DNA from 3 places in the Ferdinandcohnia jepli genome. Region 1 is predicted to be linked to each of the others. Evidence: riboswitches for the same ligand, from Rfam matches in the RefSeq annotation. Region 1 holds a riboswitch; each other region holds the start of a gene.

Region 1 (5,548 bases):
AGATATAGACCGTATTTAAAACAATTACCCAGATTTTACAATAGCCCTATCTTTCTCGACTTGTGTTTCATATTTTAGTAAAAACAAACCGAGAAGGAAGGGTTTTTCTATGTATAAAAGAAGGAGAGTTGGTTTTTGTATGCCTGGATACCGTTGGTGCGGACCAGGATGTGGGGGAAGTGGTCCACCAACGAATGCCGTTGATAACTGCTGCATGCAACATGATTTTTGTTACCAAAGATTTGGACCGTCAAGAATATGCGACGAGGCATTTTTACATTGTTTAGAAACAAAAAGTAATCCCTTTACCAAGGAAGGCAGGGACGCAAACTTCTTTTCGAAGATGATAAAATTAAAAAGCATTTTTACTCCGTTTTAAATTCAACTTCTTCGAGTAATTTTAGAATGTGGCTGGAAGGTACAGCAAGACCTACAATTTCTTCCGTTTCAATAGTCGGATTAGGAAGTGTCGCAAAAATTACACCAATTACCTTTCCGTCCTTGTTAATCACTGGACTACCACTATTTCCGCGATAAATCGGTGCTTCAATCATCATAACAGGAACTTCCCAATCACGTAAGACAACATTTCCTTTTATTTCACCCTCATTTGCAATTTGAGTAAAAGACAGAGGATTACCTATAAACATGATTTTTTCATTACTCCAATCCTTATCAGCATTATCAAGTTCAAGAGTAGGGAGGTTAGTAGCTTCAATATCGACAATGGCTATATCGAGGTTTGCATCCTTTGCAATAACTTTGCCAGTGTATGAATCACCAGATCGATATTGAACAGTTACAGTGTTTGTATGGTTAACAACATGTTCATTTGTTACTATTAGTCCACTTGAATCCACTGTAAAACCAGTTCCTTTAACACCGGCCCACTCAATCGTTACAACTGCTTTCCTGTATTCTTTTACCTCATGTTGATTTGATAGTCGATTTGAAACCTCAACAAAGCGGATTGCAGGGAGGTTGAATACATTGAACCAAACCTGTAACCCTGTAACGGTCATAGAAACTACAAGTAACAAACTAACTAATTTAACAATAAGACTTCTACGTTTTTTCTTTTTTGCTTTTTCTTTTTCCCATTCTTCATCATCGTCACTTTTAAAAAAAGCATCCCAGTCCATCTCATCATTACTATTTTCTTGTGTTTGTTCCTCACGATCTTTGTCCACTAGGTTAGCTCCTAACTTTGCTTCTATTTCTATAGTAGTATGTGAAATGATAGGTTGGTATAAGCATTTTTTTGGCCTGAACCTCTGCACTAAAATATATCTGCATGGCCAGGCCGTATATTACTATATAAAGCTCATTTCTCCCCAGTTTCCGAGGTCTTTTACTAGTGAGTTGAGTAATGTTAGCGTTTGTTCATAATCATTAAGATCTGCCATTTCAACAGGTGAGTGGGAATAACGGCGAGCTACGGTAATGGCCCCAGCACGAATTCCTTCACGCTCAATGTGAACAGCTGCTACATCAGTTGTTGCTCCTGTCATTACGGCAAGTTGATAAGGAATCTCTAGCTTCTTCGCATGAGACGTTATTAGTTTTTTCATTTGTGGTGACATAATGTTACCACGTACAGAACCTCCAGCTAAAGCAGGAATAACAGGTCCTTTACCGATACCAACCGGATAACCACTACCAAGACTGTCTGGAGTATCTGCACAAGGTATCGTATCAAGGACGATTGCATAATCTGGATTTAGTTTGTAGGTTGCCACTTTTGCCCCACGTAATCCAACTTCTTCTTGAACAGCCACAACACCAACTAATGTTCCGCTAAAGTCACGGCTTTGTAACGTTTTAAATAGCTCCACTAATAGGACACAACAGCTACGGTTATCAATGGCTTTTCCGCAAATTAAATCTTTATTCGTAAATTGCTCAATTTCACTTATGTATGTAATTGGGTCGCCGATTTCAATTCCCATTTCAAGAACTTCAGCTTTTGAAGATGCACCAACATCGACATATAATTCATAAATACTAGGTGCTTTTTTACGTTCCTCGGGAGTTTGTAAATGTCCAGCCTTCACACCAATTACGCCAAAGTGCCCATTTACATTTACTTTACGTCCGATAAGAAGTGTCTCAAGAACTCCACCTGTACGTTCAACTCGAATGAATCCTCGGTCGTCAATATCTCGAACAACACAGCCTATTTCGTCAGAGTGAGCGGAAATCATTAATTTTGGACCAGGCTGATTTCCTTCAAGGTAGGCATATAAATTACCCATATGGTCAACTTCTACCTTATCGGCAAAAGGCTTGAACATCTCTACTAAAGCTCTAACTACATTCATTTCTTGACCAGGTGTTCCTTGGATACTAGCAAGTTCCTTTAATTCTTCTAAGAAAGTTGTTTTAAACATGAAGTGTTCCCCCTAGATAAATTTAATAAAAACACGAATTTCCGCCTATAACGACAGAAATTTCTCAAAAGATCGAATAGAGTAATCTTTTAATCTATTTTTACATAGCTTGTCTCTTTGTGCAACTAAAGGGGTAAAGTGACTACTAACTTTACTATTACTCAGTTTTACTTACCGCACCTTACCAAATTATTACTTTACATCTTTGTGTAACCACGTTATACTTAAAAAAAGAATATTCGCAAACTACTAGGGGTGCCCGGTTGGGCTGAGAGAAAAACAGTTGTTTTTTAACCCTTTGGACCTGATCCGGGTAATACCGGCGTAGGAAAGTAGAGTTAGAGTTAGCAATTTTATCTCGCTACTTAAGCCAGGTCTATTTTACATGGACCTGGCTTTTTTGCGTTGTTCTTTACACTAGTTTAGGGGGTTTTGACTATGAATCTACATAATCAGGTTGTCCTGGTAACAGGAGGAGCACGTGGTTTAGGAAGGGAAATTGTACGGGGTTTTGCACAAGAGGGAGCAAAGGTAGTAATAAATTATTTTCAAAGTGAAGACAAAGCACTATCTTTGAAGGAAGAAATAGGAGAAAACGCTATTGCCATTCAAGCAGATATTCGAAATCGAGAACAAGTCCAACAAATGTTTGGTGAAGCTAAGCGATACTTTGATAAACCCGTAACAACTGTTATTAATAATGCATTAGTTCAGTTTAAATTTGATCCAATATCTAAGAAAAACGCTGATGATATCTCATGGGAGGATTATCAAGCACAGCTTGAGGGTGCTGTAAGGGGTGCATTACATACTACTCAAGCCGCTTTACCTGATATGAGAGAAGAAAAGTTTGGTCGTATCATCACAATTGGAACAAATCTATTTCAAAACCCTGTAGTAGCCTACCATGATTACAATACAAGCAAGGCCGCATTATTAGGGTTTACTCGTAGCATGGCAAAAGAATTAGGAGCGTATGGGATTACAGTTAATATGGTCTCGGGTGGGCTACTCAAAACAACAGATGCAAGTTCAGCAACATCAGAGGAAGTTTTTCAATTAATCAAATCGTCGACACCATTGCAACAGGTGACAACACCTTCCGATGTAGCAAATGCAGTACTCTTCTTTGCCTCTCCATGGGGAAAGGGAGTAACAGGACAAAATCTAGTCGTTGATGGCGGCTTAGTAATGGACTAAAAGGAGGATTTCTAATGAATAAAACGTTAAAAATGACTGTTACAGCAATGCTAGTAGCAGTTGGAACGATTACAAGTCATTTGTTCTCAATACCAATTGGTTTTACAAAGGTATTTCCTATGCAGCATTTTATTAATGTATTATCTGCTGTTATCCTTGGTCCTGGGTATGCAGTATTACAGGCTTTTTCAGTATCACTATTACGAAATATGTTAGGAACCGGGTCATTATTTGCATTTCCAGGTAGTATGATTGGTGCCTTTTTAGCAGCATATCTATTTTCAAAGACTAAGAAACTATCAATGGCTTTAACAGGTGAGATAATAGGTACTGGCATACTAGGGGCTATTGCGTGCTATCCATTAGCTACACTCATCATGGGCAAGGAAGCCGCACTGTTTGGATTCGTACCATCGTTTATCTTTAGCTCAATTGCTGGGGCAATTTTTGGATTTGTAATTTTAAATATCGTTATGAAGAGCTCAGCGATTAAAATGTTTCAGGAGAAGAATTTTTAAGTTGGTTGAATTTTAAAGGACAAAAGTAAATTAAATTCGCGTTGGTGTATTTGCACCCGATTTTTTTCGAGCTTGCTCGAAAGACTTCCTTTTAAAAATCGAGGCATCCGCCGGAGACTATAACTTTATTCAGTCGGAGTTTTAACACTGACTGAATTGTATACTCCTTTTGCATTCATCCCCCACTTATAGAAGTAGGGGACTTCTGCTGAATAAAGTTAAATAGCTTTTTCTTATTTCCTCCTCAACTGTAACCAGAACTGTGTCTATAACATAATTTAATTAGACGAAGTAATTAGTAAAATACGGCTTTTGGGGGAGAAGAAGAGGAATGAGTAATCAAATGTCTGGTCACTACTGTCCTTATTGTCACGGATATATTGATGGAAGAACTACCTATTATCCTACTTATCCGCAGCAATCCTATAATTACGTCCCATATCCAACAGGATATTGGTATCAGCCAAGGGACACTGATTCAATCATTGGTAAGGCATCTTGGACTTGGGGTGGAGTACCAACCAAATGTGAAATTGGTTGGAAATATGATAATAATATGACAGTTGCAGTTGCTGAAGGAAGTCCGTTCAAATGCGGTCAACGTTTAAAAGTAAGAAATCTTTCTTTTGTTCCTTCTCATGAAGTTATTGTCACGGTTGTTGATACGGTGAAGAACTTCCCGTTAAACAAAATTAATCTTCATAGAATGGCCTTTGAGGCACTAGGTGCACAACCAAGTGTTGGAGTTTTAGATGTAGAAATCACTCCAATTTAATAACACATGCAACCAATATGCAATTATCATCACATGAAAACAGCCTAATCTCTTTGAACAACAGGAGAAAAGGCTGTTTATTGTTTTCTCCCAAGCATAGATATCTGTCAGATACAAAGAATAGGAAAGATAACTTTGATATAGGAAAGGTTGCATATGATCAAACGAACTACTCTATTACTACTTATGTTTTGTTTGTCACTTACATCTATAGTTCTCGCTAAACCAGATGATGAGGAACCAATAATAATAGCCCACAGAGGCGCGAATAATAGGTTTAACGAGCACACACTAACAGCCTATAAACTTGCTTCAAAAGATGGTGTTGATTATTTAGAGATTGATTTACGTATGACAAAAGATCACGAGCTTATTGCAATGCATGACGCAACACTCGATCGAACGACAGATGGGAAGGGGAAAGTATCTGATTACACCCTCAATGAAATAAAGTCTTTTAAAACAATCGGTACTTTTCATAATAAAACTGTAAGTGAAGAAATACCTAGTTTAAAAGAAATTCTAAAAACCTTTGCAAAAAATGAAAACTTTTATATTGAAACAAGGAAGGTAAATAATCAACTTGTGATGGAAGAGCCCTTAGTGAAACTCTTACGTAAGTATGACGTTTTAAAAACGAAGAGGGTTGTTCTTCAGTCGTTTTC
Region 2 (5,548 bases), on a different contig from region 1:
GTTAGTGGGCGTTTGTTTGATGCAACGTTAGAAGCGTTACAAATCTTTATGATTTTAGCAATTGTGTTCCCATTTGTTGACTATTTAAATGGCTTATTAATGCTTCAACGCCAAACAAAAGTGACCATATTTTCACAGTCTACGAATCTAGTAATTACGTTTATTATTTTGTTCATTGGTGTAAAGGTGTCTGTAAGTTGGAATGGAGTAATTGGTGCATTTGCCCAATCAATCGGATTGCTTGCGGAATTACTAGTGTTAACAGCCATCTTAAACTATTCAAAAATTAGAGGTAAAGTAGGGAAATTGTTGAGGTTGAGCAGGGCACATTGAGTGAAGATTACTTTATATGAGCGGATAAAGCGGATTTTTTACATTCGCTTTTTTTTTATGGAAAATTAATATTGGAAAATCTTATCATAGGTGGTAAAATTAAATAAACTGGTTAGTCGGTTTATAAAAAGGGGGAAGAGTTATGAAGTTTAAAGATTTTACATATGAAAGGCCTTCGATTGAAAATGTAAAAGCGCAAATGAAACAATTAATAAAATCATTTCAAGAAGCTGCCAATGCAGAACAACAAATAAGTACAATTAAAAAAATAAATAAGTTTCGAGAAGAATATGATTCCGCTCAAATGATTGCTCATATTCGGCACACGTTAGATACTACAGACCCTTTTTATGAGAAAGAATACGAGTTTTTTAATACCTTTGGTCCAGAATACGAAAATGTAGAAGCTGATTATTATCGGGCTTTGGTAGAAACGCCTTTTAAAGCAGAATTAGAAAAACGATTTGGTAAGCAACTGTTTCATATTGCGGAATCAAAGGTAAAGACGATTTCCGAAGTTGTGATGGACCTGCTTGCAGAGGAGAACCGCTTAACAAGTAATTATCAGAAATTAATTGCAAATGCTAAGGTTTTATTTGAGGGGGAAGAAAAATCGTTAGCACAGATTGATAAATATATTATCAGCAACTCAAGTCGAACTGTTAGGAAACAGGCCACTGAAGCAAAATATGAATTCTTTTCAAAAAATCAAGAAGAATTCGATAAGCTATTCGATGACCTGGTTAAGGTTAGAACTAGAATTGCAAAGGAACTTGGGTTTAGCAATTTCACTGAATTAGCTTACCTTCGTTGGAATCGCTCTGATTGGGATGCAGAAGCAGCACGGGTATTCCGAGAAAACGTGCTGACTCATATTGTTCCACTTGCATCTAAGATTGTAGAAAACCATGGGAAAAGAATCGGAGTAGAAAACGTAAAGATTTACGATGAAAAGGTACAGTTTCTCGAAGGAAACCCTATACCAAAAGGTGACCCAGAATGGATCATCGAACAAGGAAGGAAATTGTACAGTGAATTATCTTTAGAAACAAAACGCTTTTATGACGAAATGACAGAACGTGAATTATTCGATTTAGTTCACAAACCTGGTAAAGCATACACTGGCTACTGCACCTTCTTATGGAAGCAAAAAGCCCCTTATGTGTTTGCTAATTTCAATGGAACTTCTAACGATATTAGGGTCCTTGTACATGAGGTAGGGCATGCTTTCCAGGCGTATAATGCATTACAAGTTCAAGAGCAGCCTGAATATTTCTTCCCAACCATGGAGGCCTCCGAAATTTTTTCGATGAGCATGGAGTTTTTCGTGTATCCTTGGTTGGATTACTTTTTTAAAGAGGATGCAGAAAAACATAAGTTTGTTCATTTAGCTGACAGTATCGTGAAAATGCCAAGACTATGTGCAGGTGATGAGTTTCAACATGAAGTCTATGCGAACCCTGACTTAACACCAGAGGAAAGACGACAATTGTGGTCTGAAATAGAGAAAAAATATTTGCCTTATCGAGATCATGATGGGATACCTTACTTGGTTGAAGGAGGCATTTGGCAAGAAGTCATCCATATCTACGAAGTACCATTTTATCTATTAGATTATGTGCTCGCACAGGTTTGTGCTCTTGAATTTTGGCGTATGTCAAATGAGAATTTTGAAAAAGCATGGGAAACATATGTCAGGCTTTGTAAAATAGGAGGAAGTAAATCCTTCCTAGAACTTCTTAAGGAAGGGAACTTACAATCACCTTTTGAAGAAAAAACATTCGTGGCACTCGAAAAATTTGTAGGTTCACAATTGGAAAAGATGGAGCAATCATTATAGAAATGGGACATGTGAAGTCCCATTGGAGATGGAAGTTTAGTAACTATTAAGAGTTACAAACCCAAAATCTATGTTATACTTGAATTGTTTAAAAATTTAATCAAAGTAAGGGGAGCTTGCACCTGCAGGCTGAGAGTAAGCGAAATGTAGCTTAGACCCGTGAACCTGATTTGGATAATGCCAACGTAGGGAGTTTATTTAGTATGTGTATACATGCGGCATATCCTTATGGGTATGCCGTTTTTTATTTTCCCAACTTCGCAAACATCCAACTATCAAAAAGGAGAGATGAACTTGTTTGAACAAATCGTAGAAAATGTTAGAAAGAAAACGCCACTTGTACATACGATTACGAACTATGTGACCGTGAATGATGTCGCTAATATAGTGTTAGCCTGTGGGGGTTCACCGATTATGGCTGATGACAGTAAGGAAGTGGAGGAGATTACAAGTATTTGTAGTAGCCTCGTAATCAATATAGGAACGCTTAATGAAAGAACAGTAGAATCTATGATTCTTGCTGGTAAAAAAGCGAACGAATTAGGTCATCCAGTCATTTTAGATCCAGTAGGGGCAGGAGCATCAACACTTCGAACACAAACAGTTTACAAGCTGCTTGAAGAGGTGAAATACTCTGTAATTCGCGGGAATATGTCTGAGATTAAGACTGTCTATGCCGGTAGCGGAAATACAAAGGGAGTCGATGCTGCAGCTGAAGATGTAGTGACAGAAGAAAATCTGGCAGAAGCAATTCAATTTGCAAAAGCAGCTAGTGCACAAACGAAAGCAGTAGTAGCAATAACCGGTGCGATTGATATTGTTGCGAATGAAGAAAATGCATATGTAATCAGAAATGGGCACCCGATGATGGCTAAAATCACAGGTTCTGGATGTATGCTTACGGCTGTTGTAGGAGCATACTGTGGAGCGAATCCTAATGAAATCCTTCCGAGTACCGCAGCTGCAGTTAGTGCGCTGGGACTTTGTGGTGAACTCGCCTTTGATAGAGTCTCAGCAACTGAGGGTGGGACTTCTTCATTCCGAATGTTCCTCATCGATTATATGAGCAAGCTAGATCAAACATTATTACAAGGCGGGATGAAAATTGAAGGTAGATAAAAAAGATATGCTTTTATATGCAGTAACAGACCGAGCGTGGACAGGAAACCAAACACTAATTGAACAAGTAGAGGAAGCTCTTAAAGGTGGCGTAACATTTGTTCAGTTACGTGAAAAAGCGCTAGATTATGATTCGTTTTTACAGGAAGCTTTAGAGATTAAGAAGCTAACAGATACATATAAAGTGCCTTTTGTGATTAACGACAATGTTGAAATAGCGCTTGCGAGTGGAGCAGATGGAGTACATGTTGGGCAAGAAGATTTACCTGTGGCAACTGTGAGAAGCATGATTGGACTTGATAAAATCCTCGGAGTTTCTACTCAAACTGTAGAGCAAGCCATCGAAGCCGAACAATCTGGTGCCGATTATCTTGGTGTCGGCTCTGTTTTTCCAACAGGAACGAAGCACGACGCTACTCCAATGACGTTCAAGATGGTTCAAGATATCTGTCAAGCTGTGTCAATTCCGGTTGTTGCAATTGGTGGAATTAACGAAACCAATATCCATGAATTAAACGGATCTGGTGTTGATGGAGTTGCAGTAGTTTCAGCGATTTTTGCAAAGCCTGATATAGCAAGGTCATGTAAGGTGTTGCGTGACCTGTCTACAAAAATGACTCAAGAAAAGGAGAGGCTGCCAAAATGAAAAAAGTTTTAACAATTGCAGGCTCTGATTGTAGTGGAGGAGCGGGGATTCAAGCAGATATTAAGACCATTACGGCACATAATATGTATGCCATGAGCGCAATAACTGCGCTTACTGCTCAAAATACAACAGGAGTATTTGGGGTAGTAGACTGTACTCCCGATTTTGTCGGGCAACAGCTGGACTGCATTATGACTGATATATATCCTGATAGTGTGAAAATAGGGATGGTTTCTTCCCCTGGAATTATTTTGAAAATTGTTGAAAAGCTTGAGGAGTACAAAGCTAAAAACATCGTGGTTGACCCAGTTATGATTTCCACAAGTGGCAGCCGGTTACTCAGTGAAACAGCGATGGATGCGCTCATTACTAAGCTAATACCACTAGCAACCATTATTACACCAAATATCCATGAAGCAGAAGCACTCTGTGGTATTCAAATTCGCACGAAGGAAGACATGCAGGAAGCAGCAGTAAAAATATCTCAAGGCTACCAAGGCAATATTTTAATAAAAGGTGGCCACCTTGAAGATACAGCGGATGATCTTTTATATAGCAGTGGAGAATTCATTTGGTTTCCAGGAAACAGAGTAGACAATCCTAACACACATGGAACAGGCTGTACTCTTTCATCTGCAATTGCATGTAATCTAGCAAAAGGTTTTGATAGTAAAACAAGTATCCGAGAAGCAAAAAGGTACATTTCAGGAGCATTGGAGGCTGGTCTTGACCTTGGAAAGGGAAGCGGGCCACTCAATCATTGTTATGCATTAACCCCAATGTCTTTTGTTTAAAAAAAGCTGGTAAAGGTATTTTGCCTTTACCAGCTTTTTATTTTAAGAGATAAGAAAGCATAAAATATTGCTGTTTTGCTCAGCGCCTAGCCAGTTTTCAACCTGTATTAACTTCGAAAGCTTTTTCCTTAAAAATGGAAGCTTCGTATGCTTTTAACTAGCAAACCAATCTAAAAGCATACCATTGCTTATTGACATTTGCTTTTTCCTTTTTAACAGGTTTGTAATCTACAACTAAGTTTGGTGTCTAGCTCCAGGCGCCATCGGTTCTTTGGTCTAGCCAATCTGTCAGGAAGGTTAAAGATCAACCTTCCAGCCATTTCGTCTTATGCTTGTCGCCGTTAGGCGGGCGCCTTGTGCAATTCTAAGAATATTTTCCTATTTTTCTAATACATTTTATTGAATATAAAATGAGGGGGTTAAAAATGGGAGAGGCGAAGAAGATATTTGTTGGAAACTATAAAGGTGGCGTTGGAAAGACAACAAGTATTTATCAGATTGCCTTACATCTTGCTGAAGCAAACAAAAAAGTATTATTAATTGACCTTGATCCACAGTGCTCACTGAGTGAAATCTGCTTAACAAGGATTGATAAGACACTTGATGAACTTGAAGAAGACGAGAGCCTTAATTTTATTTATGATATGTGGCACCAATTTAAAAGATTTCCGTATTTGGAGTACAACATTCCTACTACAAAATTAATAAAACAAACCGCTGAACTAATCCACTTTATACCCTCCAATATCTTTTATAAAAATGGTGGCCTTGATCAAATAGCTGCAAGGCTAAAGAACGAATTTGAAGACTTAGTGG
Region 3 (5,548 bases), on a different contig from region 1:
CCCGCTTTTTAAAGTGCTCCATGTTTTCCTTTAAGAATTTCTGAACTAGTACTGTATCTGCACCCTGTGCTCGTAAATAGGAAGCAGCATCAAATGTTCTTGAACCAGTTCGTAATGTAAAGCTCTTTGTATCTACGATTATTCCCGCTAATAGAGCTGTTGCCTCTAACATATCAATTTTCTTTCTCTTCGGTTGATACTCAAGTAATTCTGTGACTAACTCTGCAGTTGAAGATGCATATGGTTCCATATACACCAATAGCGGTGACTGAATAAATTCTTCTCCCCTACGGTGATGGTCAATAACAACTACTTTATCAATCTTCGATAAAAGCTTTTCTTCAATTACCATTGATGGTTTATGAGTATCCACCACAACTAGTAAAGTGTCGTTAGAGGCGATTTCAAGAGCTTGTTCTGGTGTAATAAAAAACGACCATAGCTCTGAATTTTCCTTTACTTCTTCTAAAAGTCGACCTACACCCGAATCAATTTCATTTAAATTTAATACAATATAACCGTCTTTATGATTCATCTGAGCAACCTTCAATATTCCCATTGCTGCTCCTATAGCGTCCATATCAGGGTATTTATGGCCCATTATAATGACTTTATCACTTTCTGTTACAATTTCCTTTAGAGCATGAGAAATAACACGAGCACGGACTCTAGTACGCTTTTCCATTGGATTGGTTTTTCCGCCGTAAAATTTAACCTTTCCGTTCGGAAGTTTAATAGCTACTTGGTCTCCTCCTCTACCCAATGCTAGATCTAAGCTTGATTGTGCCGCTACACCCAACTCCGGTAGCGTTGGTACCCCTACACCAATACCTATACTTAACGTAAGAGGAACGCTGTCCTTTGCGGTATTTTCACGCACATCATCTAAAATGGTAAATTTGGTTTTTTCTAATTGAGTTAATATATCTTCGTTCAACACAGCAATGAATCGTTCAGAAGATGTTCTTTTTAAAAACACACCATTTTCATTTGCCCAATTATTAAGTATTGAAGTCACTTGGCTATTTAATGCACTTTTTCGTTGGTCATCCATACCTTGTGTAACTTCGTCATAATTGTCTAAATAAATTACACCTAACACCGTACGCTCTGCTTCATAGAGCTGTTCAATCTCAATTTGCTCAGTTACATCGAAAAAGTACATAAGGCGCTCTTCGCGTTTGATAATCACCTTAAACTTTTGTTCGTGTAATGATATGGTTTCACTTTCAACCTCTTGTTTAATTAATGGCACAATAGCTTCACCTACATCGTATAAAGAACGGCCCACTAATGTATCAGCATCAAGACATGATGACAAATAAGGATTGGCCCACTCAATCTCATATTCATCGTTATAGAGCAGTATACCAATAGGCATTTCCATTAACGCCTCTTCCCCAACTTTCTTCAAACGATAAGAAAGTGTTGAAATATATTGCTCCATCTCCTTATTTAATAATAAATCTGCTTTGTACATATAAAAAACGACTAATCCAAGGAGCAGAAAACATGCTAACCCAATCACCCATTGAAAATAAAAAAGAAATGCAATTAGTAATGCTGTAATAATAAGTAACGCATAAATAGGGTAGCGAAATAATTTCCTTCTGTAAAAGTCTGGCATCTAATTTTCAGCTCCTAAAGCTTTGTTTTACTTCTTTTGGTTCACTCTATCTCGCAACTGGAATCCTAAATCAATTATACCTAAGATTCGAATAATATAAAGAAGAAATGGTGTAAGAATGGTTATAACAATTGGGATTGCCTTGGAAATTTTCTTTTGATGACAATAAAAATAGATAAATGACAACCCTTGTATCACCATGAATAACTGCAAGATAAAAAAGAAGTTAAGAAATGCAGTATAAGCAAAAGAACCTTTTTCTAATTCCATAAAACTTACTAATAAAATAAGTAGATAATACCATATGATGCTTTTAGGAAACGAAATATCCCTAAAAGGAGGAAATGGATTCATTTGTACCCGAAGTCTTTTTAGAATTGGATGAATGGCCAAAACTGTAATAAAACCCGAAATCATTGCTAGAAAAACAAATAAACTTGGAATTAAGTACTGCATCATTTCAAGTGATTCTTCTAATTGGAAAATGATATCTGTGTTAGCATCTGTACCTGTTGCCTGGACGATCTCCTCTGCCATTTCAAAGGATTCTCTTGAACCCTCAGTTAACATTTCAATTACATCAATTTGAAATACTCCAATTATAGCTATGTACATAATAAAGATTGAAGCAAGATAGGATAAAGTTGCACCTAGAAATAGCTCAATACCGTTTCTCTCTCTCCTAATTAACTCGCCTATTACAATACCAGCAACCCCAAACATCAGTGTGTGTGCAATCCCTAAAATTGACCCAAGTAATCCTGATAATAAAAACCCTATTACTAAAAATAATACACTCTGTTTAACTCCGTGTCTTACGGTAATAAGGATAAATGGGATAGGTAGTAGAAATGCAATCAAGGAGCCTAGTATGGGTACATATAAAGAAACAAGTAAGAGTACACAATACACGGCAATCAGCATTGAACCCTCTGTTAATATCTTCGTGTTTTTCACCTTTTCACCTCTAATAACTAAGAACAATATTTGCATGAAAATACTTCTTAAAATCTCCTTCTATTGTAAAGACTTAGCGGTAAGTGTTCAACTTTTGCGATTATGAGATTATCAAGAAAATGATATTTTCCCTTTACTTTTCCCTATTTTCTATTATGATAGTAGTAAATAAGTAAACGTAACCACTAGGGGAGCACAATGCTGAGAGTGAACGATTTTTCGTTCTGACCCTTTGAACCTGTTAGTTAATTCTAGCGTAGGGATGTGGAATTATTGAGAACTACTACCTTTTTTAAAGTTGTTCTCCTATGCGGTGCGTTTTGTTTATTACACACACCATATAGGAGGTTTTTTTATGAGAAATAGTAGATTACAAGCAATGATTGAGGCGGCAATTTTTGCGGCATTAGCTTTATTATTGGACCTAATTCCATCTATAGATTTTGGTCCTTCCATCTCTATATCATTCGCCATGATACCAGTGTTTATTGTCGCACTTAGATGGGGTTTTAAAATTGGAGTTCTTTCAGGCTTCTTATGGGGACTTTTACAAATTGTGTTTGATCCATGGATTATTCACCCTGTTCAGGGTGCTATCGATTATTTCTTAGCATTTTCATTTATTGGATTTGCTGGTCTATTTAAAAATAGTGTACAAAAAAACTTAAAAGATGGTAATAAAGGCAAGTCACTTGTCCTCATTATCTTTGCTATCTTAATTGGAAGTATTGCACGTTATTTCTGGCATTTTGTATCAGGGTTTATTTTCTTTGCCGAACAATTAAAAGGCTTTGAAGCAGTTTGGTTCTCATTAACTGCGAATGGAATAACTATGATTGGTGCTTTTGTATTTTGTTCAATCATTATGTCATTGTTAATATTATCTTCACCGAGATTCTTTGTTTTAAAGCAAACCGTTTAATACAAGGCCCCTACTTTGCTTTAGGGGCTTTTTTTACCTTCATTTATAGAAGCCTCAAGCTATTGCACTATAGATAAAAAACAAAGACCAAAGCGCAAGCGCCTTGGTCAGCCCCGACAGGCGCTGAAGCTGGACTTGGATAACTTTTTTCAAGTTATCAACATCATAAAATTTTATAATTTCCTAAACAACAAAAAAGCGATAGCTGTTATAGCCATCGCTTACTTATCTACTATTCACCTGCAACATATGGTAATAATGCCATTTGGCGAGCACGCTTAATAGCAACAGTTAATTTACGTTGGTATTTTGCGCTAGTACCAGTTACACGACGAGGTAAAATTTTACCACGCTCTGAAACGAATTTTTTAAGTAAATCTACATCTTTATAATCGATGCGTGAAATACCGTTTGCAGTGAAATAACACACCTTACGACGTTTTGCACGTCCACCTTTACGTCCACCAGCCATTTATATTCTCCTCCTTCCTCTTACTTTTTATCCGAATCAAATTTACAAGTTAGAACGGCAGATCATCATCTGAAATGTCAATTGGTTGTCCATCATTAGCAAATGGATCTTCGTCTACTCTTGTAAAGCCTTGATTGTTATTATTACGTTGTGGGTTCTGATTTTGTCCGTATGGAGAATAACCGCCTTGACCTTGATTGCCACCCTGGCTTCCGCCTTGGTTTCCACCATAGCCGCCACCAAAGTTTCCTCCACCACTGCGTTGTTGGTCATTTGCAGTTCTAGGTTCAAGGAATTGAACACTTTCTGCAACTACCTCAGTAACATATACACGTTTACCATCCTGGCCTTCATAACTTCTTGTTTGAAGACGACCATCAACACCAGCTAAGCTGCCTTTTTTAAGGAAGTTAGCGACATTTTCTGCTGGTCGGCGCCAAATCACACAATTTATGAAGTCAGCTTCACGTTCGCCTTGTTGATTCGTGAATGTTCGATTCACCGCTAGTGTGAAGGTTGCAACAGCTACTCCACTTGGGGTATATCGTAATTCAGGATCCTTCGTAAGTCTCCCTACGAGAACTACGCGATTCATCATCAGAACCACTCCTTTACAGGATATTCAAAACAGAGCATACGCTCTTTAAAAGTTAAAATTATTCTTCTTCTTTAACAATGATATGACGGATAATGTCTTCGTTGATCTTAGCTAAACGATCGAATTCGTTAACAGCTTCAGCGTTTGACATTACGTTAAGAATCATGTAGTAACCATCGCGGAAATCATTGATTTCATAAGCTAAACGACGCTTACCCCATTCTTTTACGTTTGTAATCTCCGCACCATTGTCAGTTAAAACGCCATTAAAACGCTCAACTAAAGCTTTTTTCGCTTCATCATCAATGTTTGGACGGATGATATACATAACTTCGTATTTTCTCATCACGTTCACCTCCTTTTGGTCTAACGGCCCTTATCAATAAGGGCAAGGAGCAATATTTTTCAATTACTCACAGAAAAAAATTATAGCATAACCACTTCTTATTAGCAAGTTGAATCTCATATTCTCTCTTTAGGGTACTGTTTCTTAAATATAGTTATGATATGATAAACTCTTCCATAAAATATGCATCTTAGGGGGATATCCATGAAAAAAACTATGGTTATGGCTTTTCTTGTCATACTTATTTCTTCAACTTTAATAGCATGTGCTAATTCAGATGAAGCAAAGGGTGATGAAAAAACCAATATAAAAAGCATTAAGCAAAGTGATATGAAAGAATATGTAGTTATAGCAAAGACTGGTCCAAACCCAGAAGACTATGTTTTTGAACCTGCTGAAATTAAAGTAGGAGTTGGAGAACAAGTTAAAATCACTCTCGAAAGTGAAGACGAACTACAACATGCCTTATGGCTACCTAGTACTGATAAACCTGAAATAATGAATGGTGAGTCATTTATCTTTACCGGCAAACAATCTGGTGAAGTATTAGGAAAGTGTTCAGAGCTATGTGGAACTGGACATGCACTTATGAATTTCAAAGTAATTGTTGAATAATTTTATAAAGT

What was found. A riboswitch is a leader RNA that binds a small molecule or an ion and turns the genes downstream of it on or off. The one in region 1 is predicted to bind thiamine pyrophosphate.
Positions count from the first base shown of each region.
Region 2: it holds a riboswitch for thiamine pyrophosphate, as region 1 does, so the genes downstream of both, thiM (hydroxyethylthiazole kinase) here and AB3M96_RS18500 (3-oxoacyl-ACP reductase) in region 1, are expected to answer to the same signal.
Region 3: it holds a riboswitch for thiamine pyrophosphate, as region 1 does, so the genes downstream of both, thiT (energy-coupled thiamine transporter ThiT) here and AB3M96_RS18500 (3-oxoacyl-ACP reductase) in region 1, are expected to answer to the same signal.

Region 1 is NZ_JBFOKR010000018.1:50,845-56,392, reverse strand. Features, by position in the region: gene AB3M96_RS18525 (endonuclease MutS2) at 1-19, shown strand, start outside; gene AB3M96_RS18520 (hypothetical protein) at 25-216, opposite strand; gene AB3M96_RS18515 (Parvovirus coat protein VP1-like protein) at 140-379, shown strand; gene AB3M96_RS18510 (S1C family serine protease) at 366-1,190, opposite strand; gene AB3M96_RS18505 (M42 family metallopeptidase) at 1,314-2,390, opposite strand; TPP riboswitch at 2,632-2,738, shown strand; gene AB3M96_RS18500 (3-oxoacyl-ACP reductase) at 2,829-3,590, shown strand; gene thiW (energy coupling factor transporter S component ThiW) at 3,605-4,108, shown strand; gene AB3M96_RS18490 (RlpA-like double-psi beta-barrel domain-containing protein) at 4,440-4,883, shown strand; gene AB3M96_RS18485 (glycerophosphodiester phosphodiesterase) at 5,040-5,548, shown strand, end outside.
Region 2 is NZ_JBFOKR010000003.1:140,659-146,206, forward strand. Features, by position in the region: gene AB3M96_RS04225 (multi antimicrobial extrusion protein MatE) at 1-333, shown strand, start outside; gene AB3M96_RS04230 (M3 family oligoendopeptidase) at 476-2,173, shown strand; TPP riboswitch at 2,272-2,383, shown strand; gene thiM (hydroxyethylthiazole kinase) at 2,462-3,292, shown strand; gene thiE (thiamine phosphate synthase) at 3,279-3,938, shown strand; gene thiD (bifunctional hydroxymethylpyrimidine kinase/phosphomethylpyrimidine kinase) at 3,935-4,732, shown strand; gene AB3M96_RS04250 (ParA family protein) at 5,158-5,548, shown strand, end outside.
Region 3 is NZ_JBFOKR010000035.1:96-5,643, reverse strand. Features, by position in the region: gene AB3M96_RS23055 (DHH family phosphoesterase) at 1-1,627, opposite strand, end outside; gene AB3M96_RS23050 (YybS family protein) at 1,655-2,620, opposite strand; TPP riboswitch at 2,762-2,864, shown strand; gene thiT (energy-coupled thiamine transporter ThiT) at 2,940-3,506, shown strand; gene rpsR (30S ribosomal protein S18) at 3,739-3,978, opposite strand; gene ssb (single-stranded DNA-binding protein) at 4,028-4,576, opposite strand; gene rpsF (30S ribosomal protein S6) at 4,635-4,922, opposite strand; gene AB3M96_RS23025 (cupredoxin domain-containing protein) at 5,127-5,537, shown strand.